DNA from 3 places in the Sphingomonas sp. NY01 genome. Region 1 is predicted to be linked to each of the others. Evidence: riboswitches for the same ligand, from Rfam matches in the RefSeq annotation. Region 1 holds a riboswitch; each other region holds the start of a gene.
The links. A riboswitch is a leader RNA that binds a small molecule or an ion and turns the genes downstream of it on or off. The one in region 1 is predicted to bind cobalamin.
Positions count from the first base shown of each region.

Region 1 (10,232 bases):
TTCATCGAGCATCTCGACGGCGTCGATTTTGAGAAGCGCGAGACGGTGCGCATCCGCAACCGTTATGACGCCAGCGTGCCTACCGTCGTTGGTGCCGTCTCACGGTCGACGTCTGTGTTCGTCGACGATGCTCGCTTCCTGCGCGCCCAGACCGACCGGCCGATCAAGTGGACACTACCCGGGCCGATGACGATGATCGACACTCTCTACGACGCGCATTACCGGAGCCGCGAGAAGCTGGCATGGGAGTTCGCACGCATTCTCAACGAAGAAGCGCGCGAGCTGGAGGCCGCCGGCGTCGACATCATCCAGTTCGACGAACCCGCCTTCAACGTCTTCTTCGACGAAGCGAACGACTGGGGCATCGCCACGCTAGAGCGCGCGGCCGAGGGACTGAATGCCGAGACCGCCGTCCACATCTGCTATGGCTATGGCATCAAGGCCAATACCGACTGGAAGAAGACGCTCGGCACCGAATGGCGCCAGTATGAGGAAACCTTCCCAAACCTTCAGAAGTCGAAGATCGATATCATCTCGCTCGAATGCCAGAACTCGCGCGTGCCGATGGACCTGATCGAACTCATTCGCGGGAAGAAGGTGATGGTCGGTGCGATCGACGTCGCGACGGACACGATCGAGACACCAGAACAGGTCGCCGACACGCTGCGCAATGCGCTGCGCTTCGTCGACGCCGACAAGCTCTTGCCCGCCACAAACTGCGGCATGGCGCCGCTGTCGCGCAACGTCGCGCGAGGTAAGCTATGGGCGCTGGGTGCCGGGGCCGAAATCGTGCGGCGAGAAATAATTGGTTGATCACGACGGCGTTGGATCACCAGCGCGGGACGGGGTCCCACGCTGGCGATCCCCTCCGCCAGCTTAAAAATTGACCCTGGTGCCCAGACGCAAGGTCCGTGGCTCGACCACGCGGCTCAAGCGCCCATCGGTCGGTCCTGATGTATCGAAGGCGGGGATATACGACTCGTAGAAATAGGCGATGTCCTTGTCGCGGCTGTTCAGGATGTTGAGCACTTCGCCATATACCTCGAACCGGTCGATCTTGCGGGCCGCCCGGACGTTGACGACCGTGCTTCCGGAATCGCGAACACTGTTGTCCTCGATCAGGGGATAGGGGCCGAGGTGACGTACGCGGACGCTCGCCTCCCATGGATCGAGCACCAGCGCGATGCCCGCCGATGCCGCGTTCTCAAAGGCATTGGGAATGCGATCGCCATTGTCATAGCGTGACCGGCTTGCCGTGTAGTTTCCGTCGAGCGCAAGCCAAGGCTTCGGCCGCCAGAACGCAACCAGCTCATAGCCGCGCCGCTTGCTGGCACCAGTCGGCTCCACCGCGTTGGAATCGCCCACGAAGCGGAGTTCACTGCCCACATCGAGCCACCAATAGGTCGCAGTCAGCGAAAAGCCGGGCAACTGCCAGCGCGCGCCGAGTTCGCGGCCGTCCCCGCGCACCAGCACAGGCACCGGAGTCTCGACATTGACCGCACCGCGCACGTCGTTCGAGTGAAAGCCGCCCCCCAATTGGCATAGAATTCGAGGCGATCGGTCGGCGAATAGGCCACCGATGCCTTAGGCGACAGGATGGCGTCGTCCCCACTGCCTGCGCCCGCGATCGCCGCAGCTTCGTCGCGCGCCCGCACGGTGTAATGATAATAGTCACCTCGGACCCCGCCTATAAAACGTAGGCCATCGACCGGTGTCCAGGTCATATCGCCGTAGAGAGCAGCCGACGCCTCCTCGACGTGATACCGGCCCAGCGACGACAGGAACGAACGCGCGCTCGTACGATAGACGCCGACGCTTCCGATATGGTCGTAGCGTTCCTCCGTGCCGATCGACACGGCAAGCGCAGGCCCGAGCGTCCAGCGCTTTTCTCCTCGCGCGCCGACGATCCACCGTCTGTCGAACTGGCGGATCTGCGCGCTGGTCCCGTCCGGGTCGGTGTAGGTCGGATTGGAATACATCGACCAGTCGTAGAACTGACCATAGACATTGGCATGCCAGTCGGGCTGGCGCACCGCGATGTTGCCGATAAGCCGCGTCGTTTCACCCCGCGCCGTTGGATCGGGCGAGCAGAACACGTCCTTGCACAGCGCCGTGCCGATGATCCGCTCGGGGATCTGCTCGGTCGGCCGCCAAGTCGCGCGATAGGCGTTGAGCGACGCCTCGACCTGACCCGCACCGGCGGGAGCGATGTATTTCGCAAACCCTGATGCGTGACGCAGATGCTCGGGTTCCTGCCATGGTCCGTCATAGACCTTGGCCTGCGCCACCAGCGTCAGCTTGCCGGAGCCGACATCGTCGATCGTGCCGCCCGCCGCGACCCGGCCATAGCCGTAGGAGCCGCCCTCGATCGACATCCAGGGCCGGGCATAGCCATCGATCGTCGTCATGTAGGCGGCACCAGCCAGGGCGAAGTCGCCGCCATCGGCGCGGTACGGTCCTTTCCGGAAATCTTCGCGCGCGACGATCTCGGGGATCAGCCCATTCAGATCGAGATAGCCCTGTCCATGACCATGCGTCCGCAGGTTCATCTGCACGCCATCGATATAGGTCGTGAAGTCGGAGCCGTGATCCAGATTGAAACCACGTAGGAAATACTGGTTCGCCTTGCCGCTGCCGGAGTGCTGCGCGGCAACCATCCCAGGGACCGCTTCGAGTAGTTCGGCAACGCGAAGCAGCGGCCGAACCAGCAGGTCGGCACCGGCAACGGTGCCTTCGCTCGCCGCGTGCGCTACGCCGATCTTCGCCTCGCCCCGACCGAAGACGACGACTTCGTCGGCTGAAGCCTGTGTTGATCCGGCGTCCGCATCCTTCGTCTGCGCGTTTGCGGGCGTTGCACTGCACGCAATGATCATCGCTGCGCATCCGAGTAACTCTGCGCGTAATTTCAAAACCGTCATGTCCATCCCCCCATGCGCCAAGCGACTTTGGGCAGGGGCGTCCGCTGCGAACGGTCGGCGCGTGTCTACGGCCGGACGCAAACGCCCGCGACACGAACTGATGCGGCCCCCGCCGCTCGTTCGTCGCTCAGACGGAAGAACCGTGCCCCGACCATCCCCTGGGCCAAAGCAAGAGCGACCAGACGCTGGCAGGTCTCCTGGCTCACGGGTCGTCGCTCGACATACGGCCTTCCCGGATCGTTGCCGATGTGGTGGCTGATCCAGTGGCTGCATCCTCCAACGGAAAATGCGATGTACGTCTCGCTCGCCGCTTACAGTTGCAGGGACAGCCTCGGTTTGGGGGAGATTGCCTCCCTTACCGTGTTCCCTTTTAAGCCCCTTTCAGGACACCAGCGCGATCATTGCCCGGCAGGATCTACATCCAGCCCGACGAGAAGCGCGTACCCGTGGCACCGTCAATCTGCAAGATTGCCCATAGCTACCCTATCATGCGATCGGCATTGCCGGACAATCACCCGCCGCAGTGTCCCAAAACACCTATCAAACGGGATATCGAGACACTGGATAAATTCCCATTTCGCGATCCCAATGGGAATCCCCCGGCCGTCTCGCTGGCCGCTCATTTCCCGGCATCCCAAGTTGTTGCCCTATCGGGCCGGGCGGGTGCTAGACCAGCTATGTGTCGGATCAGGACCTCTGCCTAGACGTCCTTTCCAAAATGAACAGGAGTGATGGTGGCGGCACGGGAACACAGGATCGCGATCACGGACGAGGCGCTGCGTGATTTGCGGCGCCGCGTGATTGCAGCGCGCCTGCCCAACCCCATCGATCCTGGCAGCGGCGAGGACGGCACCAGTTTACGGTTGGTGCGGCAATTGGCGGACCGGTGGGCCGATGGATTTGACTGGCGCACGGCCGAGGCACGGCTCAACCGGCTTCCCCAGTTCGTTTCCCGCATCGACGGACTGGACGTTCACTATATCCATCAGCGCGGCGTCGGCCCCGCCCCCATGCCCCTCGTGATCACCCATGGATGGCCGGGATCGTTCATCGAGATGGAGCGTATCCTGCCGCTCCTTACCGACCCGGCGGCGCATGGCGGGCACGCGGCGGACGCGTTCGACGTGGTGGTACCCTCCCTGCCGGGATATGGTTTAAGTCAGGCACCGCGGTCGATTGGCGTGAGCTCCCGGACCATTGCCGACATGTGGGCAAGCCTGATGGCGGAACTGGGCTACGATCGCTACGGAGCGCAGGGTGGTGACATCGGTGCAGGCGTGTCGCTGTGGCTGGCACGGCAGCGGCCGGAGGCGCTGACCGGAGTCCACGTCAATTACATCCCCGGCAGTTTCGCACCCTGCATCGATGACGCGGTCGAGCCCATCACAGCGGACGAGCAAGCATTCCTCGACCGGGCGAGGATATTCGCGGCCGAGCACGGGGCCTATGCGGCGCTGCACGGCACGAGGCCGCAGACCCTCGCCTATGCGCTGTCGGACAGCCCGATCGGGCTTGCCGCATGGATGATCGAAAAGTTCGATGCGTGGAGCGACCACGACGGCGATCTCGAACGCACGATTCCGTTGGACACGATCATCACCAACATCGCCCTGTACTGGTTCTCCGGGACGATCGACGCATCGTTGCGGCTGTATAAGGAAAACAGGCTCAACCCCCTGGCGTTCGCGCGCGGCGAAAGGGTGCAGGTACCGCTGGGCGTGGCGGTCTTCCCGCGCGAGCTGCCGATGCCGCCACGAAGCTGGGTCGAGCGCGTATGCGATGTCCAGCGCTGGAGCGTGATGCACAAGGGCGGGCATTTCGCGGCCCTTGAGCAACCGGCAGCCCTCGCAGAAGAGATTCGCACACTTTTCCGACCGCTTCGCTGACCACCGCGACTGACGCTGCCGTATTGATCTGCGCACTGGCCGGCAACGGCGCGGAAACAAGCCGCATTCCCGCTTTCTCGTAAATCGATCCCAATGAGAATGCCCCGGCCGTCTCGCGTGCCGTTCCTAATCGGGAAAGTAGCTCACGCTCATTCTCACCCCTTGACCCTGACGCAACGTCATCCCGCACAAGCATGGCGTAGCGATTCGGAGTGAGATCATGCGGACAGTCAAACAGGTGGCGAAAGCGTCGGGGGTCAGCGTTCGTGCCCTGCACCATTACGATCATATCGGACTGCTGACGCCAGACATCGGCGAGAACGGCTATCGTTATTACGGGCAGGCGGAGATGCTGCGCCTTCAGCATATCCTGTTCTACCGCGAACTTGGCCTGCCGCTCGCGGAGATTGCCCGCATCCTTGATGATCCTGCCTTCGACACGCGCGCTGCGTTGCTCGATCTGCGCCGCCGGATCGATGAAGAGATCGCCCAGCGCCGCGATCTGGCGCAGACGATCGACCGGACGCTGGCGTCACTCGATGCCGACAAGGCGTTGGACGACCATCGCCTCTTCTACGGTGTCTCGGCCGAGAAGCAGGCCCAATGGGAAGCAGAGATCGTGGCCCGCTTCGGCGATTTGGGCGACGTCGCGGTCCGTGATGCCAAGGCGAGGATGGAGGGCCTGTCACCGGCCCAATTGCTCGACTTCAAGGCGGAGATCGACGCCATCCACGCTGGAATCGTCACGCTGATCGAGGCAGGGGGTACGCCCTCCTCCAATGCGGCGCAGGAACTGGCGGGCCGGCACTATCGCTGGGTGTGTCGTTCGTGGCTTCCCGATGCGGCAGCCTATGCCTCACTCGGCCGGATGTATGTCGATCATGCGGATTTCCGATCGATGTACGACGCCCTGCATCCAGGCATGGCCGTCTTCATGGAGCAGGCGATGGTTTGCCACGCCCAAACCGTCCTTCAGGGGCGCGTGCAATGAACCGCCGCACCGTCCTCGCCACCATCATCGTCGGAGCCACCTGCATGACCGCGAGTAATCTGAAAGCCGCCGCTCCGCAGGAGCGCGATGCGACCGTTACCGTATCGGGTGTCGAGATCGCGTGCCGCATCACGATGCCGCAGGGCATTGTACGCGGCGCGGTGCTTCTCATTCCCGGATCGCTCTACAGCGACGTGGACGGCAATTATCCGTCAATGAACATGCGCCCGCACGCCTATGCCGACCTGGCGCGCCAGCTCGGGAAGCGGGGCTTCACCGTCCTGCGTATGGCCAAGATCGGTCCCGGCACGGGGTCGCGCACGATCGACGCCGACGCCGCCCGCCGGCACATCGACTTTCTGACCCGCGTCGAAGTCGCGCAGGCCGGGCTGGACCTGCTTCGCCGCACCGTCGTGACGCGCCCGCTCCTTGTGGCCGGACATAGCGAGGGTGCCGTGGTGGCATCGCTGCTCGCCGCAGGTCCATCCGGCGCGGTGATCGACGGTGTGGTCAGCCTGTCTGGCCCAGCGTTGCCGATCCTGTCGATCCTGCGTGCGCAGGTCGCAGCCATGTCCCCTCCTGGCGTCACGCCAGACATGACGATGTTCGATCGAACGGCAGCCGCCATACGGGCGGGTCAGGCTCCCTCGGACGAGGCAAAGTCGAATCCGCAAACCGCTATGCTTGCGTCCATGCCCGAGCCGGGACTTGCCTATCTGCGCAGTGCCGATCGCGTCGATCCGGTCGCTGCACTGGCTAAAGTCCAAGCTCCGGTACTGATCGTTCAGGGCGGTCGGGACGATTCCGTCCCGGCAGCGCACGCCGAGATGCTGCGCGCCAGCCGGACGACGCTGCCAACGGAAGTCGCGACATTCCCGAACCTGACACACTTCTACAAGGTCGCCCCACCGGGCTTGTTGCCGATGCAATCAATGGGGTTGGAGACGGAAAGCGATCCGGCCATCGCCGGCGCTATAGCTGTATGGGCCAGCCATCTAGGCCGGTAGATTTTCTCAATTGCTACGTCCGCGACGGCTTTTGGGAAGGTTGTCTGCCTTCCCAAAACTCGATCCCAACGGGAACGCTCCCGCCGTCTCGCTGCCCGTTCGTTTGTGGGAAAGCGAAGTTGATCGGCTCCAGCCTCAGGCCGACGATGCCGAGTACCGGCCTGGTGTGATCCCGAAGTGTCGCTGGAAAGCCGCGATGAACGCGCCGACGCTCCTGTAGCCACAATCCATCGAGACATTCGTCACGCTCTCGCGGTTCGACAAGCCGATCACGGCGTGCAGCAGTCGCGCCTTCTGCCGCCACAGTTCGAGGGTCAGACCGGTTTCGGCGGTAAAGGTGCGTTGAAGCGTTCGGAGGCTGGCGCCGCTCGCGACCGCTAATTGACCAAGGCCCGTGGGATCAGCCGGATCGCTGCGAATGCGATCGGCGAGGCGGAGCGCGCGTGCGTCGCATGGTAGCGGCAGGATGAGGTCTTGGGGTTCGGCCTCAAGCAACAAATCCAAGAGGAAGCTGGCCATGCGGGCGTGCGTCGGCGTGTCTCTCGCCAGCATACCAACCTTGACGATGCGAAGGATCAGCTCCCGCAACAGCGGAACGACCTCGACGACCGTCGGCACGCCAGGAAGACCGATTGCGCGATCTCTCGCGATATAGAGCGTGCGAAGCGATACCTCACCACGCACGACGATGCTGTGGCGGACGCCCGCCGGCAGCCAAATTGCGCGGGTCGGCGGAGTTAGCCAGATCGCGTGATCGCTCCGCACCCACATAGCGCCGGATGTGGCGAACACGAACTGGCCCCAGCTATGCTCATGCCATCCGATCAGCGCTCCACTCCGAAACGTAGCGCCTAACGATCGTACATCGAAGCCGTCATCGTCCAATGGCATACCCCGGCTCGAACTGGATAGCCCCGGCGATGTTGCCTTCGGTGTCGCGGAAGTAGATCAGCTCGCCTACCCCTTCGATCCGGTAGGGCTGCATGACGATCTCACCGCCGGCCGCCTCGATTGCGGCAATCGTGGCCTTGAGGTCGTCCACGCCGAAGCTGGTCTCGAACGTCGCGGACCTCGCGCCGGGAATGATCTCGCGCCGCTCCTGTAACGCACCCTGCACTTCCGGTCCCGCGTTCTTCACTTGGTAGAAATTGGGCGGACCCCACGGGGCAAAGGTCCACTCGAAAGCCTGCTCGTAGAAGCGCTTGGCCCTGGGAACATCGTCGGCGTTAATCGCGAAATGACGAAGCGTAGCCGGCATGTCAGGTCTCCTTGCGACACGGCTTAGCTCAGCTCATGATGGCGCGCTTCCGATAACCTGTCATCCAACTCCTCTCACGCGCCAATCGAGCGGCGCCGGCATGTTTTCCCGATCAACGATCGTTGATCGGGAAAGCCTGCGAGCCGGCTACCAATCGCCCATACCCGACGCACCGGCCCGGTACTCTGCGATCCGCCGGGCCGTAGCTGGCGAGGTCGATGCCGGGAGCTTGTCGAGCGCGAACCACTCGGCTTCTTCGATCTCCATCAAGTTGGCACGTTGTAGCCGGTCCCCGCCCGGCGACCCTGCCCGAGCGACGAAGATCACGATGTGGTCGTCCTTGCTCTCACGTTTGCTGTGGTACACGCCTAGGACACGTTCAATCGAGGCGTTCTCCATGGCGACCTCCTCGGCAAGCTCCCGAGCTATCGCTGCTGCCGTACTCTCGCCCTTCTTCACGCCGCCGCCGGGCAGATACCATTGGTCAGTGTAGGTGTGTCGCACCAGCGCGATCCGGTTATCCCGATCCAGTAGGACAGCCCGCACGCCGATCGTTCGCGGTTTCGTGATGCGCCAAACCGCCCGAGCGGCTTTTCCGACTACCCGGTGGTGCCATGCCATCGCGTGCTCCTGTCAGCCAACTCTACGGCCGGACCATTAGTGCCCGAAAACGATCCCCAACCGGGAAACACGGGCGAGCGACGGCGCATAGCGACAACGCGAACACCCTGTTACGCACCTCCCGCCGTTGCATCATTCTTCAATGATGACGTTCGGCTTCTCCACGTTACTCGATCTTCTGAGTTGGATCGTGGCCATCGCACTAGGTGCGAAGGTCTGACCTGAGCCCTTCGGATTGGTCCATTCTTTGTGAGAAATTCCCGGTTAGGTTTGGCAGGTGCCGGACGAGGGAATCCGCCGATGAAGAAGTCGAGGTTCAGCGAGCAGCAGATAGCGTTCATCCTGAAGCAGGCCGAGGATGGAACGACCGTGGAGGAGGTATGCCGAAAGGCCGGCATATCGATCCAGACCTATTACCGATGGCGCAGCAAATACGGAGGGCTGATGCCGTCGGAGATGAAGCGCCTGAAGGTGCTGGAGGAGGAGAACGTCCGGCTGAAGCGGCTGGTGGCGAACCTCAGCCTGGATAACCCTGTCCTGAGCTTGTCGAAGGGGAAATGCTGCAGGACGTCATCCGCCGAAAAATGTAGGGCCTGGTCGAGCCCGGGAGATCGTCGGCTATTTGCAGGCGAGCTACCAGGTCAGCGAACGGCGAGCCTGCAGCGCGTTTCCGATCAATCGATCGACCCAGCGCTATCAGTCGCGCCGCCTCGATCAGGCCGGCCTCAAGATGCGGATCAAGGAGTTGGCTGCGACCCGTGTTCGCTATGGGTACCGACGCATCCATGTGCTGCTCCGACGGGAGGGCTGGGAGATCAACCACAAGCGCACTCATCGGCTGTATCGTGAGCTCGGGCTGCAGCTGCGCAACAAGACGCCCAAGCGCAAGGTGAAGGCGAAGCTGCGCGATGACCGGACGCCGGCGACGGCACCCAACGAGTGCTGGTCGATGGATTTCCTGTCGGACCAGCTGTTCGACGGTCGCAAGATCCGGGTGCTCTCGATCGTCGACAACTTCACCCGTGTGTCGCCAGCGCTCGACGTACGGACGAGCTACCGCGGCTCTGACGTGGTCGAGACGCTCGAGCGCATTGCCGTGGTACACGGTCGTCCCAAGCGTATTCGTCTGGATAATGGCCCGGAATTCATCTCGAAGGATCTCGACCTGTGGGCTTACCAGCATGATGTGGTGCTGGACTTCAGCAGGCCTGGAAAGCCGACCGACAACGCGTTTGCGGAGGCGTTCAACGGCCGGGTGCGGGCCGAATGCCTCAACGCATACTGGTTCTTGAGCTTGGACGACGCACGGGTAAAATGTGAGGCGTGGCGGCGTGATTACAACGAGCACCGTCCGCATAGCTCCCTCGGCAACCAGACCCCGATGGAGCGCGCTTTTTCGTCAGGGCAGGCATGCCTGCCCTGACGAAAAGAGAGCCGGTTTTCTCATAAAGACCGGACCAGAGACGGGGTGAGGCTCAAAGAGAGCCGGTTTTCTCATAAAGACCGGACCAGAGACGGGGTGAGGCTCAGACGACGATGCACTAACTATCT
Region 1 is NZ_CP101723.1:209,996-220,227, reverse strand. Features, by position in the region: gene NPJ82_RS16910 (methionine synthase) at 1-813, shown strand, start outside; partial or broken gene NPJ82_RS16905 (TonB-dependent receptor) at 877-2,873, opposite strand; cobalamin riboswitch at 3,088-3,327, opposite strand; gene NPJ82_RS16900 (epoxide hydrolase family protein) at 3,650-4,804, shown strand; gene NPJ82_RS16895 (MerR family transcriptional regulator) at 5,025-5,795, shown strand; gene NPJ82_RS16890 (alpha/beta fold hydrolase) at 5,792-6,802, shown strand; gene NPJ82_RS16885 (helix-turn-helix transcriptional regulator) at 6,938-7,594, opposite strand; gene NPJ82_RS16880 (VOC family protein) at 7,677-8,060, opposite strand; gene NPJ82_RS16875 (NUDIX domain-containing protein) at 8,208-8,681, opposite strand; partial or broken gene NPJ82_RS16870 (IS3 family transposase) at 8,982-10,104, shown strand.

Region 2 (10,232 bases), on a different replicon from region 1:
CTGTCGGCGCACACCGATCACGGTGTTCTTGGCACCGGCGTCATCGGCATCGACGTGCACGGCGCGGTACGCCGCGACTGGTCGGTCGCCTATCCGACCGACGACGCCGCGTTTCGCGCGGCCCTTCCCGGCGGCGCGCTGATCTGTCACCCCTCGGTGATGATGCGACGCGACCTCGTCCTTGCGGTGGGCGGCTACCGTGCGGCCTATCGCCACAGCGAGGATTACGACCTGTGGCTGCGCCTGTCGGAGCGGACGCGGATCACCAGCCTGCCAGAGCGCTTGCTGCACTATCGCGGATCGCCCGATCAGGTGTCCCGCCGTCACGGGCTGGAGCAGCGTTACGGTGCCGCGGTCGCGCTGGCCGCGCATCGCCACCGGGCGGACGGACGGCCCGATCCCACCCAAGGTCTGGAACGCTTGCCCCCGCTCGGCGATCTCGACGCCCTGTTCAGCACACCGGGTACGGCGCGGGGCGTGCGCGCCGCGCTGATCGAAGGTTCGCTCTACGATGGCGATGCCTTGGCCGGGCCCGCACACCGGGCGCTGCTGGATTATCTGCGCGAAACGCCGCGGCATCGCCGCACACCCGGCCTTTGGCGCGCCGCCGGACGCATGGTCCGGTCGGGGCACCCGCTTGCCGCCGCACGGCTTGCGCTGGCGTTGGCGCGGCGATGAGCCACGCGGCGACCGTACGCGGCGCGGCCCTGTGGTCGATGGGCGCGCAATATATCGCGTTTGCGATCCAGTTCGTGGTCAGCGTGGTGATCTCCCGCTTCTTTCTCTCCCCGCCCGAGATGGGGCTGTATTCGATCGCATTGTCGGCGGCGATGATGGTGTCGATCCTGCAGGATTTCGGGATCAGCCGGTTCATTTCCGGCGAAAAGGACCTGAGCGACGCGCAGATCCGCACCTGTTTTTCGGTATCGCTGATCTTTGCGCTCAGCATCGGCTTCGTTATCCTCGCGCTCGCCTGGCCGGTGGCGCGCTTCTATGGCGATGCGCGCCTGACGCCGCTGCTGGCGATCGTGGCGGGGTCGTACCTGCTTGTCCCCTTTGGCATCGTGCCCAGCGCCTTGCTTCAGCGCGACATGGATTTTCGCTCGATCTTTCTCGTCAATGTCGGTGCCGCGGTGGTCAATGCCGCCGTCGCGCTGGGGCTGGCGGCGGGTGGCCATTCCGCCTTTTCGCTCGCCTGGGCCGCGGTCGCGCAGCAGGGCGCGCGCGCCGCGATCGGCCTGTGGCGCAGCGGTGCCCGCCCGCCCTTTCCACCGCGGCTGAAGGGCGCGGGGCCGATCCTGCGCTTCGGATCGAACGCGTCGCTTCTTTATATCAGCTCGGCGGTCGGCACCCGCAGTCCCGAGCTCGTCATCGGCCGCGTGCTGACGCTGACCGCGGTTGGGCTGTACGGCCGCGCCGTCAGCCTTGCCGCGCAGTTGCAGATGCTGGTCAGCGGCGCAGTGGACGGCGTCTTCTACCCCGCCTTTGCGCGCCTGCGCGACGAGGGCGCCCCGCTGGGTGCGCCCTATCAGCGCGTCGTCGCGGCCTATAGCGCGGCGACCTGGCCGGCGATGGCGTTCCTTGGCGCCGCCGCGACGCCGATCGTGCTTATGCTGTACGGCCCACGCTGGGTCGGTGTCGCGCCGCTGCTGCTCTGGGTGTCGCTGGCGCAGGTCTTCTTTACCGCGCTGCCGCTGCATATCGAGCTGCCGATCCTGCTCGGCCGTATCCGCCGGCTGGTGCTGCTCAACGTCGCCGATACCGTGGCGTCGGTCGGGCTGCTGCTGCTTGGAGCGCTTTGGGGGCTTGAGTGGGCGGCGGTGTCGCGGCTGGGCTATGGCATTGCGTGGTTCGCGATCTATGTCGGTCTGATGCAGACGCTGACCGGATTCCGCTGGCGGGCGATGCTCGTCATCTATGCGCAAAGCCTGATCGCCACGATCGCGACGATCGCGCCGCTGCTCGCCGCCTATCGCTGGTTCGTCGCGCCGGCCGCGATGCATTTCGGGCAGCTTGCCCTGTGCGCGCTGCTCGGCTGTGCAGGCTGGGGGGTGGCGATCTTTGCGGTGCGCCACCCCGTCCGGCACGAGGTACTGGCGGTGGCGCAAGGGGTCCTGTCGCGCCTGCCCGCCGGACGAGTGCCGCGGCGTGGCTGATCCGCAGGGGCTCGGCGACCCGGATCAGGCGGCCTTTGCCTGGGCCCGGTTCCGCGAGATCATGGCGTGGATGACGCTCGCTTCGGCCATTGCAGTGGCGGTGGCGATCGCGGCGCTGGCGCACAGTTTCGGGCCGTTGCACCTGGTGACGATGCTGGGCGTCATCGCCGGCGTCGGCGGATCGGTGATGCTGGCCGGTGCATTGATGGGGCTGGCGTTTCTCAGCTCCGGCACCGGCCATGACGAGGATGTGGATCGGCTCGATTAGAGCGGTGCCGGCCCGCTCCCCCTCAGCGATCCTCCAGCATCAGCCGCGCCGTCGCCTTGGCCGAGCCGACCACGCCCGGAATCCCCGCCCCCGGATGCGTGCCGGCACCCACGAAATACAGGTTCGGGATCGCATCGTCGCGGTTGTGCACCCGGAAATAGGCGCTCTGCGTCAGGATCGGCTCCAGCGAGAAGGCCGAGCCCATATGCGCGTTCAGGTCGGTCGCGAAGTCGCTGGGCGCATAGGAGAATTTGGTTACGATCCGCTCATGGATATCGGGGATCAGCCGCCGGCCGACCTCGTCCAGGATGCGCTTTTCCAGGATCGGCCCGACCTCGGCCCAGTCCATCGGGAACTTGCCCATGTGCGGCACCGGCGCCAGCGCGTAGAAGGTCGAATGCCCCTCGGGCGCAAGGCTGGGATCGGTGACGGTCGGGTGGTGCAGATAGAGCGAGAAATCCTCTGCCAGCACCCCGTGATCGTAGATGTCGGTCAGCAGCCCCTTATAGCGCGGCCCGAACAGGATCATGTGGTGCGGGATGCCCGGCCACGTCCCTTTGATCCCGAAATGCACCACGAACAGCGACGGCGAATATTTCTTGCGCTCCAGCCGGTTGGTCACGCGCTTGGCCGAGCGATTGTCGCCCAGCAGGTCGCGGTAGCTGTGCATGATGTCCGCGTTGGACGCGATCGCATCCGCCTGCCCGGTCCAGCCGCTCCTGGTCACCACGCCCGTCGCGCGGTCACCCAGCGTCTCGATCCGCGTGACGGGATCGCCCAGCCGTACCACGCCGCCAATCCGCTCGAACTGCGTCACCATCGCGGCGACCAGCCGGTTGGTGCCGCCGCGCGCGAACCACACGCCGCCGTCGCGCTCCAGCTTGTGGATCAGCGCATAGATCGCGCTCGTCGTCATCGGATTGCCGCCGACCAGCAGCGTGTGGAAGGACAAGGCCTCGCGCAGCTTCTCCGACTTCACGAACTTGGACACCATCGCGTAGACCGAGTTCCACGCTTGGTACTTCGCCAGGGCCGGCGCCGCCTTCACCATCGACGCGAAGTCGAGGAACGCGACATGGCCCAGCTTTTCATAGCCTTCCCGGTACACGCCCGCCGCATAGTCGAGGAAGCGCTGGTACCCGGCAACATCGTCCGGCTCCAGCTTGGCGATCTCGGAGCGCAGCAGCGTGTCCTCGTTGGTATAGTCGAAATTGGTCCCGTCGACCCAGTTCAGCCGGTAGAAGGGGTTGACCGGATCGAGCACCACATCGTCCGCCATCTCGCGGCCGGTCAATTGCCACAGCTCGCGCAGGCAGTTGGGATCGGTGATAACGGTCGGCCCGGCATCGAAGGTGAAGCCGTCGCGTTCCCAGTAATAGGCCCGCCCGCCCGGCTTGTCGCGCGACTCCACGATCGTGGTCTGCACGCCCGCCGATTGCAGGCGGATGGCGAGCGCCAGCCCGCCGAAACCCGACCCGATGACGATCGCGGTCTTCATGCGCGGGCCCCCCTCAGCGCGGAGATCGCGCGGCCGATCGGCACCGGCGGCCGGCCGGTCAGGATACGCGCCTTGTCGGCCATGGTCGATTGTCCTGCATAGAAGCGCCCGATAAGGCCGGGCGCCAGTCGATAGAAGCGCTCAAGCACGCGGTAGCGTTCCTCGGGCTCGGCGGCCCGAAACAGCATGGTGTCGAGCATACGATAGAATTTGCGCGCGTCCCAGGCGTCGCGCGCCAGACCATAGGTCAGGTCGTGCAGGTCCGCGCCTGCAAAGTCGCGCCGCGCCGCGATCGCGCTGGCCGTGCGGATCGCATCGGGCAGCGAATAGCCGGTGGTCGGGTGGAACAGCCCGGCGCGCATCCCGGCCTTGGGCGTCTTGGCCCCGCCCGATCGCCAATAGGCCTCGAAATTGCCGCCCATCGCCACCGGCAACACGCCGGCTTCCTCGCGGACGACCTCGGTGACGTCCCAGTCCATTGCCGCGGCATATCGCTCCAGCCGCGGCACGATCGCCCCGCGGTTGAGGTCGGCGGAGGTCGAATAATAGGTGTCCTCGACGAAGATGCGGTCGACCCCGAAGGGCAGGACGTAGACGAAGCGGTAACCGTCCACCTGCTTCACCGTCGCATCCATCACCACCGGCCGCTCGCGCCCGTGCGGCGCCGCCAGCGCCAGTTCGCGCCCGACGAATTTCTGCCATCCGCAATCCAGCGTGGACAGGTCGCCGGTCCCGCGCGTGTCGATCACGCCCTTTGCCTCGATCCGGTCGCCATCGGCCAGCACCACCGCGGTCGCCGATACGCCCAGCGCCTTGCGCCCTAGCAGCAGCGCCTGTTCGGGCAGGGTGGCGCGCACCACCCGGTCCAGCCGGCTGCTCTCGATCGAGTAATAGGGCTGCGCGATCGTCCGGCCATGCGCCGGAAACGCCACGTCATAGCTGGCCCAGGCATGGGCGACGGCGCGCTCCACGATCCAGCGGTCGCCGCGCGCGACATCGCTGCCGAAGAACGACCACAGGTGGTTGCCGCCGATGCTGTCGCCCGCATCGACCAGCCGGACGTCGAGGTCCGGGTGCCGTCCTTTCAGCGCCAGTGCGACCAGGCTACCCGCCAGACCCGCACCGACGATCGCGACATCGCATGCGATCATGGAAGCCATATCCGCTCGCTACCCCAAACCGCGCACGACGCAAACCACTTACGCAAAAGCACCCTCTCCCCACCGGGAGCATCAGGACGCCCGTGCGCTGCCGATGTGGCCCCTCTCCCCTCCGGGGAGAGGGAGGGGCCCGCCGCGAAGCGGTGGGAGGGTGAGGGGCCGCCAAGCAGCGCATCGCCCGCGGCATCCCCTCACCCTTCCCACTGCCTGACGGCAGCGGGCCCCTTCCCTCTCCCCGTGGGGGAGAGGGATCGAAGAAGCTTGCCCCCCGCCCCCACACCCCCTACCCCAACCCCCGATCGCGCCGGTGCCCCCACAAGGGGCTTAAAAGGGAACACGGTGAAAGGCGGCCGTCGAGCCGCCCCAATCCGCGGCTGTCCCTGCAACTGTAAGCGGCGAGCGCGGTGCCGGACGTGCCCCATCAAGGGCACAGCCACTGGACCGAACGGGTCGACCGTTCGATCTGGGAAGGTACGGCACCGTGGCTGTGACCCGCGAGCCAGGAGACCTGCCGGCGTCAGGTCGCTCTTGTCCGCCGGTCCAGGGGATGGCCGCGGCACGGCTGGTCCGTTGAGCGACGCGCACCCAGGCGGCGGGGGCCGCCACGGCGACGCGTGGCCGGCCGCTCATGGCGTCCGGCCGGCCCTGCGGCGCCGGCCACCGGTTCGCGCCGGTGGCAGGCCCCCGTCATGTCGGACGCCCGCCGGATTGCCGCATGACCCGATCCAATACCTCGTTGAAACGCCGCATCGCCGCGTTGTTCGCGCTGCTGATCCTCGCCAATTTCGCCTGCTGGGCCTGGGCGCTTGCGCTCGCCCGCCACGATGCGCTGCTGCTCGGCACCGCCGCGCTCGCCTGGGGGCTGGGCCTGCGCCACGCGGTCGATGCCGACCATATCGCGGCGATCGACAACGTCACCCGCAAGCTGATGCAGGACGGCCAGCGCCCGGTCGCCGTCGGCTTCTGGTTCGCGCTCGGCCATTCCGCCATCGTGCTGGTCGCCGCCGTCGCGGTCGCGCTGACCGCCAACGCGCTCGCCCGGTTCGAGGCGTTCGGACAGGTCGGCGGCGTCGTCGCCACCGGCATCTCCGCCACCTTCCTGTTCGCCATCGCCGCGATGAACCTCCTGATCCTGCGCTCGGTCTGGGCCAGCTTCCGCCACGTCCGCGCCGGCGGCATCTATGAAGAGGCCGATCTCGACATGCTCACCGCCGCGCGCGGGCCATTGTCGCGGCTGTTCCGGCCGATGTTCCGGCTGGTCACCAAAAGCTGGCACATGGCGCCGCTCGGCCTGTTGTTCGGGCTCGGCTTCGACACCGCGACCGAGGTCGCGATCCTGGGGCTTTCCGCCGCACAGGCCGCCGATGGCATGAGCATCGCCACCATCCTCGTCCTGCCCGCGCTGTTCGCCGCCGGCATGGCGCTGGTCGACACCGCGGACGGGGTGGTGATGCTCGGCGCCTATCGCTGGGCGTTCGTGAAGCCGATCAGAAAACTCTACTACAACATCACCATCACCCTCGTCTCCGCGATCGTCGCGATCGCGATCGGCGGGATCGAGACGCTGGCCCTGATCGCCGACAAGCTGGACCTTCGCGGCGGCGTGTGGACGCTGGCCACCGATCTCGGCGGCAGCTTCAACGGCCTGGGCTTCGCGATCGTCGGGCTGTTCGTCGCCTGCTGGCTGGTCAGCTTCGCCATCTACCGGTGGAAGCGGTTCGACGACACGCCTGTTGTCGGCCCCGCACCCGCCCGCTAAAGCCGTGGCCGGGGCGGATCATCCGCCCCGACGCGCGCCGGTGCCCCTCAAGGGCTTTGAATGGGAATGTGGTGCAAATCCACGGCTGTCCCTGCAACTGTAAGCGGAGAGCGCGCGGCACACGCCCCTTTGTAGGGGCAGCCACTGGGTTTCGATCCGGGAAGGCCGTGCCGCGATCGCGACGACCCGTGAGCCAGGAGACCTGCCGGCGCGGTGTCGCTCTTGCCCGGGTCCAGGGGATGGCCAAGGCACGGTTCTCCGTCTGAGCGACGACACTGGATGCGGCCGGGGTCGCAACCGGTGCGTGGCTTCGGACGCCTGCCCCGCGTCCGCCCGGAGTCCGCGTGCCCGCCGTCAGGCAAGCCCCGTCCGTTTTGTCGTTGATGCAAGGCGCGGGCGGAGAATGCACATGCCGGATCTTTCCCCGGATCTATCCAAAGTCCCCGTCACCATCGTCACCGGCTTTCTGGGGGCGGGCAAGACGACGCTGATCAGCCACCTGATCCGCGCCGCGAACGGCCGCCGCCTCGCGGTCGTGGTCAATGAATTCGGCACGCTCGGCGTCGACGGCGACATCTTGAAGGGGTGCGCCATTCCCGATTGCCCGGCGGAAAACATCGTCGAGCTGGCAAACGGCTGCATCTGCTGCACCGTCGCCGACGATTTCGTGCCAACCGTCGAAGCCTTGCTCGCGCTCGACCCACGCCCCGATCACATCCTGATCGAAACCTCCGGCCTCGCGCTGCCCAAGCCGCTCCTGAAAGCATTCGACTGGCCCGCGATCCGCTCGCGCATCACCGTCGACGGCGTCATCGCGCTGGCGGATGCGGAGGCGGTCGCCGCCGGCCGTTTCGCATCCGATCTCGCCGCGGTCGACGCACAGCGCGCCGCCGACCCCGGCCTCGACCACGAAACCCCGCTGGCCGAGGTGTTCGAGGACCAGCTCGCCTGCGCCGATCTCGTGCTGCTCACCAAGGCCGATCTCGCGGGGCCGGGCGGCCTCGCCGCCGCCCGCGCCGTCATCGCCGCGCAGGCGCCGCGCCCGCTGCCCGTGGTCGAGCTGACCGACGGCATCATCGATCCGCGGGTCGTGCTGGGTCTCGGCGCCGCCGCCGAGGACGACATCGCCGCCCGCCCCTCGCATCATGACGGTGCCGACGATCACGAGCATGAGGATTTCGACAGCATCGTCGTCGATCTGCCCGAAATCGCCACGCCCGACGCGCTCGCCGCCCGGATCGAGGCGCTGGCCGCCTCGCACGACATCCTGCGCGTGAAGGGCTATGCCGCGGTGTCGGGCAAGCCGATGCGCCTGCTCGTCCAGGCGGTGGGCGGCCGCGTCCGCACGCAATATGACCGGCCGTGGCGCGCGGACGAGGCGCGCGCCACCCGCCTCGTCGTCATCGCCGAGCATGACCGCATCGACCCGCCCGCGATACGGACCGCGCTGGCGGGCTGATCCGGCCATGCATCTCGTCTTTCGCGAGAGCCACGGACTGGAGGAGGGCGCCGTGCCACGGGATCTGGGGCAAAGCCCCGGCGACCTGCTGGTGCTCTCCTTCTCCGACAGCGATCTGCGTGCCTTTGCCGCCGGCTGGCAGGGGGCGGGGCGCGCTTCGCTGCGCCTCGCCAATCTGGAGCAGCTCGCGCACCCGCTGTCGGTCGACACCTATGTCGAGCGCACCGCGGTACATGCAAAGGCGATCCTGATCCGCCTGATCGGCGGCCCCTCCTATTGGAGCTACGGCCTGTCGCAGATGGAGCGCATCGCGCGCGACCACGGCATCGCGCTTGCCGTCCTCCCCGCCGATGGCCGCGAGGATGTGCGCCTCGACAAAGCCTCCACGCTCCCCGTCCCCCTGCTCCGCACGCTGGCCGGGCTTTGCGAACAAGGCGGCCCCACCGCCGCCGGCCAAGCGCTCGACCTGTTGGCACAAGCCGCCAACCTCCCGTTCGTGCTGAGCGAAGTCGAAGCACAAGCCCCACCTCCCATCCCCCCCGTAGGCGCCTGGAACCCCACCTGCCCCGCCGCCTTCGCGCTCACCGCCAAGGCCCCCATCGTCCTCATCCTCTTCTACCGCGCCTATCGCGTCGCCGACGACATGGCCCCCATCGCCGCACTTCGCTCGGCGCTGGAGGATCGCGGATTTGCCGTCCTCCCCCTCTATCTCCCCTCCCTGAAAGCCGAGGAAGCACAAGGCTGGCTCCACCGCTGGATCGCGCACCTCGCCCCCGCGGCCATCCTCAACGCCACCGCCTTTTCCGCCCCCCTCGACACAGGGGGCGCCCCGATCTTCCAGGTCGCTCTCGCCACCTCCACCCACGCCGCATGGGCCGACGCCCCCCGCGGCCTCTCCCCCGCCGACCTCGCCATGCACATCGTCCTGCCCGAGGTCGACGGCCGCCTCTTCGTCGGCGTCGCCAGCTTCAAGGAGGACGCCCCTCACGACCCCGCGCTCGACTTCGCCCCCCGCCGCCACCGCCCCGACCCCGAACGCGTCCCCGCCATCGCCGCGCGCGTCGCCGCGCACGTCCGCCTCGGGCAAACCCCCGCCACACGGCGCCGCACCGCGATCATCCTCTCCACCTATCCCGGCAAGGCACACCAGATGGCGCACGCCGTCGGCCTCGACGCCATCGCCTCCACCCACGCCATCCTCGAAGACATCGGCGCGCCCCCCGCCCCCGATCTGGCGCAGGCCCTCGCCACGCGCACGATTCGCTGGCCGCTTGCCGACTACCGCGCCGCGCTCGCCACGCTCCCCCCCGCCCTGCGCGACGACCTCTTCGCAAGCTGGGGCGAACCGGCCGGCGACGCCTTCCACTTCCCCGCCATCGCCCACGGCAACACCCTGATCGCGCTGCAGCCCGAGCGCGGCCGCCCCGACACCCGCGCCGACGACTATCACGACCTGTCGCGCTGCCCGTCCCACGCCTATGTCGCCTTCTACCTCTGGCTCCACGCCCGCGGCACCGACGCCGTCATCCACGTCGGCGCCCACGGCACCCTGGAATGGCTCCCCGGCAAGGCGGTCGCGCTGTCGGGCGCGTGCTGGCCCGACGCGCTGGTCCGCGACCTGCCCGTCCTCTACCCCTTCATCGTCAACGATCCGGGCGAGGCCGCGCAGGCCAAGCGCCGCATCGGCGCCGTCACCCTCGGCCACGCGCCCCCGCCGCTGGTCCGCAGCGGCACCGGCGCCGGCCTCGCCCGGCTGGAGGCGCTGCTCGACGAATTCGCCAGCGCCGACGGCCTCGACCCCGCCCGCCGGGACCGGCTGCGCACCGACATCACCGACGAAGCCGCCGCCGCCGGCCTCGCCATGGGCACCGACATCGCGAGCATCGACGCGTTCGTCTGCGACGTGAAGGACAGCCAATATGGCGACGGCCT
Region 2 is NZ_CP101722.1:366,214-376,445, reverse strand. Features, by position in the region: gene NPJ82_RS01890 (glycosyltransferase) at 1-678, shown strand, start outside; gene NPJ82_RS01885 (oligosaccharide flippase family protein) at 675-2,156, shown strand; gene NPJ82_RS01880 (hypothetical protein) at 2,149-2,424, shown strand; gene NPJ82_RS01875 (phytoene desaturase) at 2,447-3,922, opposite strand; gene crtY (lycopene beta-cyclase CrtY) at 3,919-5,082, opposite strand; cobalamin riboswitch at 5,371-5,613, shown strand; gene NPJ82_RS01865 (HoxN/HupN/NixA family nickel/cobalt transporter) at 5,798-6,841, shown strand; cobalamin riboswitch at 6,863-7,066, shown strand; gene cobW (cobalamin biosynthesis protein CobW) at 7,251-8,300, shown strand; gene cobN (cobaltochelatase subunit CobN) at 8,308-10,232, shown strand, end outside.
Region 2: linked by a shared signal. The riboswitch ahead of NPJ82_RS01865 (HoxN/HupN/NixA family nickel/cobalt transporter) and the one ahead of NPJ82_RS16905 (TonB-dependent receptor) in region 1 are both predicted to bind cobalamin.

Region 3 (10,232 bases), on a different replicon from region 1:
GCCAGTGCGTATGAGCAACTTTTCGGGTTGAGCATTCCCGAATGGCGGCTGGTCGCGATCGTGGCGGAAGAGGGCCGCATCGCCCAGTCGGCGATCTGCGAGCGGAGCCGGATGGACAAGGTGACGGTCAGCCGCGCCGCGATCGCGCTGGCCGATCGCGGTCTGGTGGCGCGGGTGCCGCATGACGGTGACCGGCGGTCGCACCTGTTGATGCTGACCGCGGCGGGAGAGGAACTGTACGCACAGGTGGCGCCCAAGGCGCTGGAACTGGAGGCGCGGTTGTTTGCCGAGTTTTCGGAGGAGGAACTGGCGGGGTTTACCGCGATGCTCCGAAGGATGGAGCGGGCGGTTTTGGGGTCGTAGAGGCTGCGCTGCTTGGCGGCCCCTCACCCTCCCACTGCCTTTGGCAGTGGGCCCCTCCAGCATCAGGTCGTTCATGCCCCCGGCATGAATCAAACAGCGCGGGGCGCTGTTTACCTGATGCTCCCCGCAGGGGAAAGGGGTTCAGGTGCCGAGGATGTCGCGGTAGAGCGCGATATAGGCGTCGGCCATGCGGTCGATCGAGAAGCGCTCAACCGCCGTGCGGCGGCAGGCGGCGCGGTCTATGGTGTCGAGGCGGTCGATCGCCCTTACCGCTTCCGCCACGTCCTTTACCAGGAAACCGTTGACGCCGTCTTCGATCAGCTCCGGCATCGACCCACGGTCGATCGCGATGACCGGGGTGCCGCAGGCCATCGCCTCGACCACCGACAGGCCGAAGGGTTCGTCGAAGTTGATGAGGTGGAGAAGCGCCCTGGCGTTGCCGAGTGCGCGGGTGCGGTCCTCGCCGCCGAGCGGGCCGTGATAGATGACCCGGGTGCCGTCAACATGGGGTTGGACGTCGCGGTCCCAGTAACCCTGATCCTGGACGATGCCGGCCATGTGGAGGCGACGGCCGGTGGCGCGGGCGGCGTCGATCGCTTCGCGGGCGCCCTTGTCGGGGTGCATGCGGCCGAAGAAGAGGAGGTCATCGCTGCCGACGGGGTCGAAGGGGAAGTCGTCTACCGGGATGCCGTGGTGGATGGTGGCGGCGTAGCGGAGCGCGGGGTGGCGGTCGGCGTTCGAGATCGCGACATAGTGCACGCGGTCCTGATAGGGCGCGTACATCGGCAGGATCCGGTCGGACGAGAAGCCGTGGATGGTGGTGACCATCGGGGTGGAGACGAGGGGCGCGAAGGCGTGGGCGGGGAAGTCGGCCTGGTTGTGGATCAGGTCGAACTCGGCCGCGCGCGCGAAGACGGTGGAGAGATGGCGCATCTCCCATACCTTGGCGTCGATCGAGGGATCTTCGGAATAGGCGGCGGGGACGGGGCCGGCGAGGGTGGCGGCGGTGATGCTGTCCTGGGTGGCAAACAGGGTGACGTCCACCCCGCGCGCGACAAGCGCCTCGGTCAGCAGGCTGGTGACGAGTTCCCAGGGACCATAGGCGCGCGGCGGGGTGCGCCAGGCGATCGGGGCGATCATCGCGATCTTCATGAAAAGGGCGTTACCGTTCTGGCTGGAGGATGACGCCCTGGTTGGGCGCGAGGGTATCGGTGAAGGGGTCGGGAGTGGTGGACAGCAGCAGGCGCCATGCGCCCGGCGGCAGGATGACGGGGTGCGGCGTCGTGCCGAGGTTGAGCGCGACGACGATGCGGTCGTCGCCGCAGACGCGTTCATAGGCGAGAACATCGCCCTCCGCCTCGATCAACCGGAACTGGCCGACGCCGAGCGCGGGATGGCGGCGGCGCAGGGCGAGCAACGCCCGGTGCAACGACAGCATCGAGGCCGGGTCATCCCGTTCGGCCGCGACGTTCCGCGTCCGCCAGTCCGCCCCGAGCGGAAGCCATGGTTCGGCGGTGGAGAAGCCGGCATGGGGGCCGGCATCCCATGGCATCGGTGTGCGAACCGGATCGCGGCCGAGGCCGAGGCCGGGTTCGCGCAACTCGCGCGGGTCCTGCACCCGGTCGGGCGGGATGGTCGCATCCTCCAGCCCCAGTTCGTCGCCATAATAAAGGGTGGGCGTGCCGCGCAGGGTGAGCAGCAGCATGGCGGCGACACGGGCCTGTTCGGCTCCGCGCTTGGTGGCGCTGCGTGGGCGATCATGGTTGCCCAGCACCCAGTTGGGCCAGCCGCCGGGGGGGAGCGCTGCCTCATAATCGGCGATCATCTGCGCCAGCGTGCGCGCGTCCCAGCGGGCGTCGATCAACTGGAAGTTGAAGGGCAGGTGGACGCCGCTTTCGTCCTGCCCGTAATAGTGCATCAGGCGTTCGAGCGGCAGGTAGATCTCGCCGATCAGCACGCGCTCCTCGCCGGGGGTGCTGTAATCGTCGGCGATGCGGCGCATGTCGCCGGCGATGGCGTGCACCTCGGGCTGGTCGGTGGAGTGGAGTTGCAGCACACGGTGCATCTCGCCCATGCTGACGTGCCAGGCGGGGTTCAGCGGATTGTCGGGAAAATCGGCGTGCTTGACCATGTGCCACAGCACGTCGATGCGGAAGCCATCGACGCCGCGAGCGAACCAGAAGCGCAGCACGTCCAGCATCGCCGCACGCACATCCGGGTTGCGCCAGTTGAGGTCTGGCTGTTCCTTCAGAAAGGCGTGATAGTAATATTGGCCGGTCGCCTCGTCCCATTCCCAGGCGGGGCCGCCGAAATCGCTGATCCAGTTGTTGGGCACGCCGCCATCCGGTGCGGCGTCGCGCCACAGATACCAGTCGCGTTTCGGGTTGGTGCGCGACGCGCGACTTTCGCGAAACCAGGGATGCTGGTCCGAACTGTGGTTCGGCACGAAATCGAGCAGTATCTTCAGCCCGCGGGCATGGGCGGCGGCGAGCAGCGCATCGAAATCGGCCAGCGTGCCGAAACGCGGATCGATCCCGCAATAATCCGCCACGTCATAGCCGAAATCGGCCATGGGCGAGGGGAAGATCGGCGAGATCCAGATCGCATCGACGCCGAGATCGACCAGATAATCGAGCCGCGCGGCGATGCCGTTCAGGTCGCCGATGCCGTCGCCGTCGCTGTCCTGAAACGAGCGGGGATAGATCTGGTACAGGACGGCGGATCGCCACCATGGTGCTTCCGTGGTCACGTCCGGGGCCGATATGCTCATCGGAAGCGATCCTTGCGCAGGCGGGTCATCCGGCAGGCGAGATCGGCCTCGCCGCTGGCGACCAGATAATGGTCGCCGCCATCGGCCAGCCCGGTGGAAAAGACGACGGGGGTCGGCAGGTACATCTGGTGCGCGATGTCGGCGGTGAGGGCGGGTGCGGCCTCAATCAAGGGCGCATCGTCCTCCAGCCGCAGGATGCGGGTGGGGTCGTCGCGGTCGAGCAGCGCCCAGAAACTGCGATAGATGCCGACCGTCTCGCGCCGCTCGACGCCGTGATAGAGGGTCAGCCAGCCTTCATCGGTCAGCACCGGCTGCGTGCCGCCGCCGATCTTCATCGCCGAGGTGGAGCCTTTGCGCGCGCGAATGCCGGGTGCCTCCAGCGGCTTCCAGTGGAGCGCGTCGGGGGAGGCGGCGAAGTTGATCGCGGGGCCGCCGACATAGGGGCTGTCCTCGGGATAGGCGAAATACACCTCTCCCAAAGGCCTGGTCAGCGCCATGAAGCGGTCGCCGACCAGCCCTTCGAACAGGATCATGTCCTTGTTCTGATGATCGAGGACGATCCCCTCCAGCCGGTAATCTATGCCGTTGTCGGAGATGTGGAGGGTGGTGCAGTGACGCTCGGCAGAGACCGAACAGGTGGTCATGTACCAGCGATCGGCGATGCGGCTGATCCGGGCATCCTCGACCCCGTAATCCTGATAGGGGGCGGCGGGCTCGATCACCTTGTCGTAATGGACCGCGACGATGCGCTCGCCATCGGGGGTGAGTTCGACCGGCAGCAGCCAGGACAGCGAGGTGAGCGCCAGCATGCGGTGGGCATGGCCCTTCAGCGCGAACTGGCGCGGGTCGGTCATGTCGACGCCGGCAAGGGGGTAGCGGTCGAGCACATAGCCGCCGGGCGTCCAGCGGATGGCGCGGACATGGCCGTCCACCACCGGCTGCGCCAGTGCCTCGGCAATGCGGACCATCAGCAGCAGGTTGCCGTTCGGCAATCGCGCCATGCCGGGATTGAACGCGCCCAGCACATAGGTCGGCTCGGCGATCCCGCGACGCAGCGGCGAGCGTGCGAGGTCGACATCGTCGGGACGGAAGATCAGGAAGTCGTCGGCCATGCGGGCGCGAACGCGGCGGCGTGGGCCGGCGTTCCTTCAGATCGCGGCGTCGCGCAGGAAGACGCGCCAGCGTTCCTCGAAAAACGCATCCGGCGAAAGGCCGCAAAAGGGATCGGGCAGGCCGAATTGGAGGCGCCGGGTCGGGCCGTCGAGCAGGTCGCCCAGCAGATGGTAGAGGCAGGTCGGATCGGCCTGGCGGAGCAGCCCGGCGGCTTGCGCGTGGCGGATGCGGTCGAGCATGGGCGCGGACATGATCCGGTTCCACGCGGCGAAGCGGGTGCGCAGCTCCTCCGAATAGGCGGCCTCCGAGGTGAGAAAGGCCATGAAGCGGACATTGTCGGGCGACAGGCAGAAGCCAAAGAAATGGCGCGAGGCGCGCTTCAGCGAGGCGAGGGGATTTTCCGCGCCGTCGCCCTCGACGAACGCCTCGGCCAGTCGCTCAAGGTCGCGCGTCACTACCGCATCGAGGAGCGCCATCTTGCCGGGATAGCGGCGATAGATGGTGTGCTTGCTGACGCCGACGGCAGCGGCGATCTCCTCCATCGAGGTGCCGTCGATGCCGCGGCAGCAAAAGGCCTCGCGCGCGCCGGTGAGGACCAGGTCGTTGATCTGCTGCGCCTGTTCGCGGGTGGGTCGTCCGGTGGTGCGTTTGTCGGTGGGCATGATCTTCTTTTGCGGGCGGGGTCGCGCACGTCAAATATCGGGCGGCTGCAGGCGCAGCGCCAGACCGGCGGCGACGAAATAGGCACGCTCCACCACCGCGGCCACCGCCTGGTTGAGCCGGCCGGCCTCGTCGCGAAAGGTGCGGCCGAGCGGGGTTTCGGGGACGAGGCCGAGCCCCACCTCGTTGGAGACGAGGAACAGCGGCGCGCGCGCTTCGCCGATCGCGGCGAGCAGGTCGGCGCGGGCGGCAGCGACGTCGTGATCGCCGAGCATGACGTTGGTCAGCCACAGGGTCAGGCAATCGACCAGGATCGCACCGCCCACGGCCTCGCGGATCGCCGCGGGCAGCGCGACCGGGCAGTCGATCGTCGTCCAGCGCGCGTCGCGATCGGCACGGTGCCGGGCGATGCGCTCCGCCATCTCGTCGTCGAACGCCTGGCCCGTCGCGCAGTAGATCAGCGGCGCGGCGAAGCGCTCCGCCGCGGTCTGGGCCAGCTGGCTCTTGCCCGAGCGGGCACCCCCGAGGAACAACGTCGTCGCCATCTTGCCCCCGTGCCCGCCCCCGCCTAAGGGCGCAAGCGTGACAGGTTCCCGGAGACGGGATGAAAAGGGAATTCGGAAGCGACGCCCGGACCGGGCCGGCGTGATCCGAAGCTGCCCCCGCAACTGTGACCGGCGAGCCTCGCCCATCCCCATGCCACTGGAGTTGATCCGGGAAGGCCGGGCGCGGCGCTGACCCGGGAGCCAGGAGACCTGCCTGTCGCGGTCTGTCCTTCGCGCGGACGGGGTGTGCCGGGCGATCGAGGAATGATCCTCGCGTGACGACGTCTTTGGGGGCGTGGGTGCAGCGGGGCTTGTTCGGCGCCGCCCGTGCGCGTGCCCCCTGTTGCGAACGCGAAGGGGGAAACAAGAGCTGTGACGATTCGATATCTATTGGCGGCGCCGGTGCTGCTCGCCGCGCTGCCGGCCTGGGGCCAGAGCGCGCAGTCCAATGCCGGACTGGAACAGGTGCAGGGCGCCGACGACCGCATCGTGGTGACGGCCAACCGCGCCGCGCAACCGATCGACCGGGTGGGCCAGGCGATAAGCGTGCTGGACACCGCCGAGATCACGCGGCGCCAGTCGGTGGCGGTGGCCGACCTGCTGCGCCAGACGCCCGGCGTGACCATCGCCCGCAACGGCGGGATCGGCACGCAGACCGGGGTCAGCATCCGCGGTGCGGAAACCGACCAGACGGTGGCACTGATCGACGGCATCAAGCTGAACGATCCGTCGGCGCCCGGCGGCGGGTTCAACTTCGGCGGATTGCTGGTGGGGAATATCGCGCGGATCGAGGTGCTGCGGGGTGCGCAGTCGGTGCTGTGGGGCAGCCAGGCGATCGGCGGTGTGGTGAACCTGATCACGCGGCAGCCGACCGAGGCACTGTCGGTCAACGCGCGCGCGGAAGGGGGCTGGCGCGATACGGGGCAGGTGTTCGCGAACGTGTCGGGCAAGGCGGGGCCGGTCGCGGCGAGCCTTGGCGGCGGGTATTTCACCAGCGACGGCCTGTCCGCCTTTGCCGGCGGGACCGAGCGCGACGGATATCGCAACTACGGCGCCAATGGCAGCGTGACGGTGGACGTTGCCACCAACCTGTCGCTGGACCTGCGCGGATTCTATTCGGATGGCCGGACGGAGATTGACGGCTTTCCCGCACCCGCCTTCACCTTTGGCGATACGCGCGAATATGGCACGTCGAAGCAGTTCGTCGGCTATGGCGGCGCGAACTTGGCGCTGTTCGACGGGCGGCTGCGCAACCGGCTGGGCTATGCCTATACGCAGACGCGGCGGCGCAACATCGATCCGGACGGGGTGCCGACCGAGACGTTTCGCGGCAATGGCCGCAACGAGCGTATAGAATATCAGGGGCTGCTCGACCTGAGCGACGCGGTGCAGGGCACGTTCGGCGCGGAGCGCGAGGTGACGCGGTTCACCACCACGAGCTTTGGCGGGCCGGAAACGCGCGGGCGGGCGCGGCTGTTCAGCGTCTATGGCCAGTTGGCGGTGACGCCCGTCGCAGGGCTGACCGTGACGGGCGGCGTGCGCCATGACGACCATAACGTGTTCGGCGGCGCGACCACGGTATCGGCCAGCGGCGTCTGGTCGCCCAATGGCGGCAATACGCTGTTCCGGGGCAGCTATTCGGAAGGGTTCAAGGCGCCGACGCTGTACCAGTTGCAGAGCGAATATGGCAACGCGCTGCTCGATCCCGAACGGTCGAAGGGCTGGGACGCGGGCATTACGCAGCGCGCGCTGGACGGTGCGATCGAGGCGAGTGCGACATGGTTCCACCGCACCTCGCGCGACCTGATCACCTTCGTGTCGTGCGCCGCGCCGCTTTCCGGCATCTGTGCGGGGCGGCCGTTCGGTACCTATGACAATGTCGCGCGGGCACGGTCACAGGGGCTGGAGTTCACCCTGGCGCTGGTGCCGGTCGAGGCGTTGCGGCTGAGTGCGGCCTATACCTATCTGGACGCCGAGGATCGCTCGGCGGGCACCGCCGGTTTCGGGCGGCGGCTGGCCCGGCGGCCGGATCACAGCGTGACGGTGAATGCCGATTACCGCTGGGCGTTCGGGCTGGAGACGGGGGCGACGGTGACGAGTGTCGGCGACAGCTTCAACGATGCGGCCAATGTTCGCCGGCTCGATGGGTACACGCTGGTCGACCTGCGCGCATCGATGCCGGTGACGGGCAATCTGGCCGTCTATGGCCGGATCGAGAACCTGTTCGACGAACGCTACCAGACGGTGCTCGATTACGGTCAGCAGGGGCGGGCGGGGTTTGTAGGCGTGCGGGTGGCGTATTGAGGCGATGATCGGCGCGGGGGATCTGGCACCGTTCTACGTGCATGGCGGCCGGGTGGCGGAGGCGCGGGCTGTGTTCGGGGGCGAGGACTGGATCGACCTGTCGACGGGGATCGCGCCGCGGGCCTATCCGGTGGCGGAAACCGGGCTGGCGTGCCTGCCGGAGAGCGGGGCGGTGGCGGCGCTGGAGGCGGCGGCGGCGCGCGCGTTCGGGGTGCCCGGCGCGCGCGCGGTGGTGGCGGTGCCGGGGACGGACCTGGCGATGCGGCTGCTGGCGCTGCTGATGCCGGGGGAGCGTCCGGCGGTGGTGGTGCCGGGCTATGGCGGGCACCGGGCCGCGTGGCCGGCGGCGGTGCCGATCGCGTGGGAGGCGCTGGGGCAGGGCGGCCACGACCTGACCATACTTGCCAGCCCTGCCAACCCCGACGGCCGGCGGCTGGACCCGGTGAGCGCCCGCGACCTGCTGGCGCGCGGCATGCTGGTGGTGGACGAGGCCTATGCCGACCCGGCGCCGGGGCTGGCGGCGATGGATGACGCGGGGCTGGTGGTGCTGCGGTCGTTCGGCAAATTCTATGGGTTGCCGGGGGTGAGGCTGGGCTTCGTCATCGCGGCGCCGGCGCTGGCGGACGCCTTGCGGGCGTTGCTGGGGGACTGGCCGGTGAGCGGGCCGGCGGTGACGATCGGGACGCAGGCCTATGGCGACACGGCGTGGCAGGTGGAGCAGGTGCGCAGGATCGGGGATGCGGCGGTGGCGCTGGATGCGGTACTGGATGCAGCCGGGTTCGCGGTGTCGGGGCGGGCGGGGTTGTTCCGGCTGGTCGCGGTACCCGGTGCCGGGCGCCTGTTCCGCCATCTGGCCGAGCGTGCGATCCTGGTGCGGCCGCTGGCCGACCAGCCGGACCGGTTGCGCATCGGCCTGCCCGGAGACGCGGCCGCGGTGCGGCGACTGGCCGACGCGTTACAGGAGTTCAAGCGATGACCGATACGCCCGAGGACTATGCCCGCCACAACGCCAAGATGAAGCGGATGCAGGCGGCGCGCGAGAAGATGCAGGCCAGGCGCACGCTGGAGCGCGGCCTGTTGATCGTCCATACCGGCAACGGCAAGGGCAAGTCGTCCTCCGCTTTCGGCATGGCGATCCGCAGCATCGGCTGGGGCATGAAGGTCGCCATCCTGCAATATGTGAAGGGCAAGTGGGAGACGGGGGAGCGCAACTTCTTCGAAGCGCATCCCGATCTCGCCACCTTCGAGGTGATGGGCGAAGGCTTCACCTGGGACACGCAGGACCGCGAGCAGGATATCCGCGCGGCGCGCGCGGCGTGGGAACGGTCCAAGGCGATGATCCTCGACCCCGAGATCGACTTCGTGATCCTGGACGAACTGAACATCGTGTTGCGCGACGGGACGTTGCCGGCGGACGAGATCGTCGCGTTCCTGAAGGACCGGCCGCTGACCAAGCATATCTGCGTCACCGGGCGCCATGCCAAGCCCGAACTGCTGGAGATCGCCGATCTGGTGACCGAGTTCGGCGAGGTGAAACATCCCTACAACGCAGGCTTCAAGGCGCAGAAGGGCGTCGAATATTGAGCATGGCGCGCGCGATCGGCGCGGCGACGTGCCTGATGACGGTGTCGGCGGCGCCGGTGCCGGTGCCGGGGACCTTGCGCATCGTGTCGATCAATCCGTGCATCGATGCGATCCTGATGCGCATCGCCGATCCCGCCGAGATCGCCGGGATCAGCCATTATTCGCAGGATGCGCGCGCCTCCTCCATCCCGCTGGACCTCGCGCGGCGCTTTCACGCGACCTCGGGCACCGCGGAGGAGGTGGTGGCGCTGCGCCCCGATCTGGTGCTGAGCGGCCCCCATGTCGCGCCCTCCACGATCGCGGCGTTGAAGCGGATGAAGATCCGGCTGGTGCAATATCCGGTACCCGACAGCGTGGACGAAAGCGTGGCGCAGGTGCGCGAGATGGCCGCCGCGATCGGCCATGCCGACCGGGGCGCGCGTCTGGCGGGGGCGATCACGGCGGCGGCGCGGCCGGTGGCGGGGGTAAAGGTGCCGGCGCTGATCTGGCAGGGTGGCGGACTGGTGCCGGGAGCGGGAACCCTGTCCGACGACCTGTTGGCGCGCAGCGGGTTCCGCAACATGAGCGCGGCCTATGGCCTGAAGAAATGGGACGTGTTGCCGCTGGAATATCTGGTGGCGCGACCGCCGCGGGTGTTGCTGTCGGTGGGCACGGCGGAGGCCGGCGGCGACCGGCTGGCGCGGCATCCGGCGGTGCGGCGGCTGGGCGAGCGGATCACGGTGGCGCCCTATCCGGCGCGGCTGATGAATTGCGGCGGGCCGACGATCGTCGCAGCGATGGCGCGGTTGCGTGCGGTGCGGAAAGGTTTGGGGCGATGAAGCGGTTGAGCCTGTTTCTGCTGCTGGCGTTGATCGCGGCGGCGTTGCTGTCGGTGGCGGCGGGCAAGGTCTGGG
Region 3 is NZ_CP101722.1:1,235,253-1,245,484, forward strand. Features, by position in the region: gene NPJ82_RS06175 (MarR family transcriptional regulator) at 1-363, shown strand, start outside; gene NPJ82_RS06180 (glycosyltransferase family 4 protein) at 505-1,515, opposite strand; gene NPJ82_RS06185 (alpha-amylase family glycosyl hydrolase) at 1,526-3,133, opposite strand; gene NPJ82_RS06190 (glycosidase) at 3,130-4,245, opposite strand; gene NPJ82_RS06195 (TetR/AcrR family transcriptional regulator) at 4,282-4,908, opposite strand; gene cobU (bifunctional adenosylcobinamide kinase/adenosylcobinamide-phosphate guanylyltransferase) at 4,939-5,451, opposite strand; cobalamin riboswitch at 5,477-5,684, shown strand; gene NPJ82_RS06205 (TonB-dependent receptor) at 5,824-7,755, shown strand; gene NPJ82_RS06210 (aminotransferase class I/II-fold pyridoxal phosphate-dependent enzyme) at 7,760-8,731, shown strand; gene cobO (cob(I)yrinic acid a,c-diamide adenosyltransferase) at 8,728-9,339, shown strand; gene NPJ82_RS06220 (ABC transporter substrate-binding protein) at 9,342-10,157, shown strand; gene NPJ82_RS06225 (iron ABC transporter permease) at 10,154-10,232, shown strand, end outside.
Region 3: linked by a shared signal. The riboswitch ahead of NPJ82_RS06205 (TonB-dependent receptor) and the one ahead of NPJ82_RS16905 (TonB-dependent receptor) in region 1 are both predicted to bind cobalamin.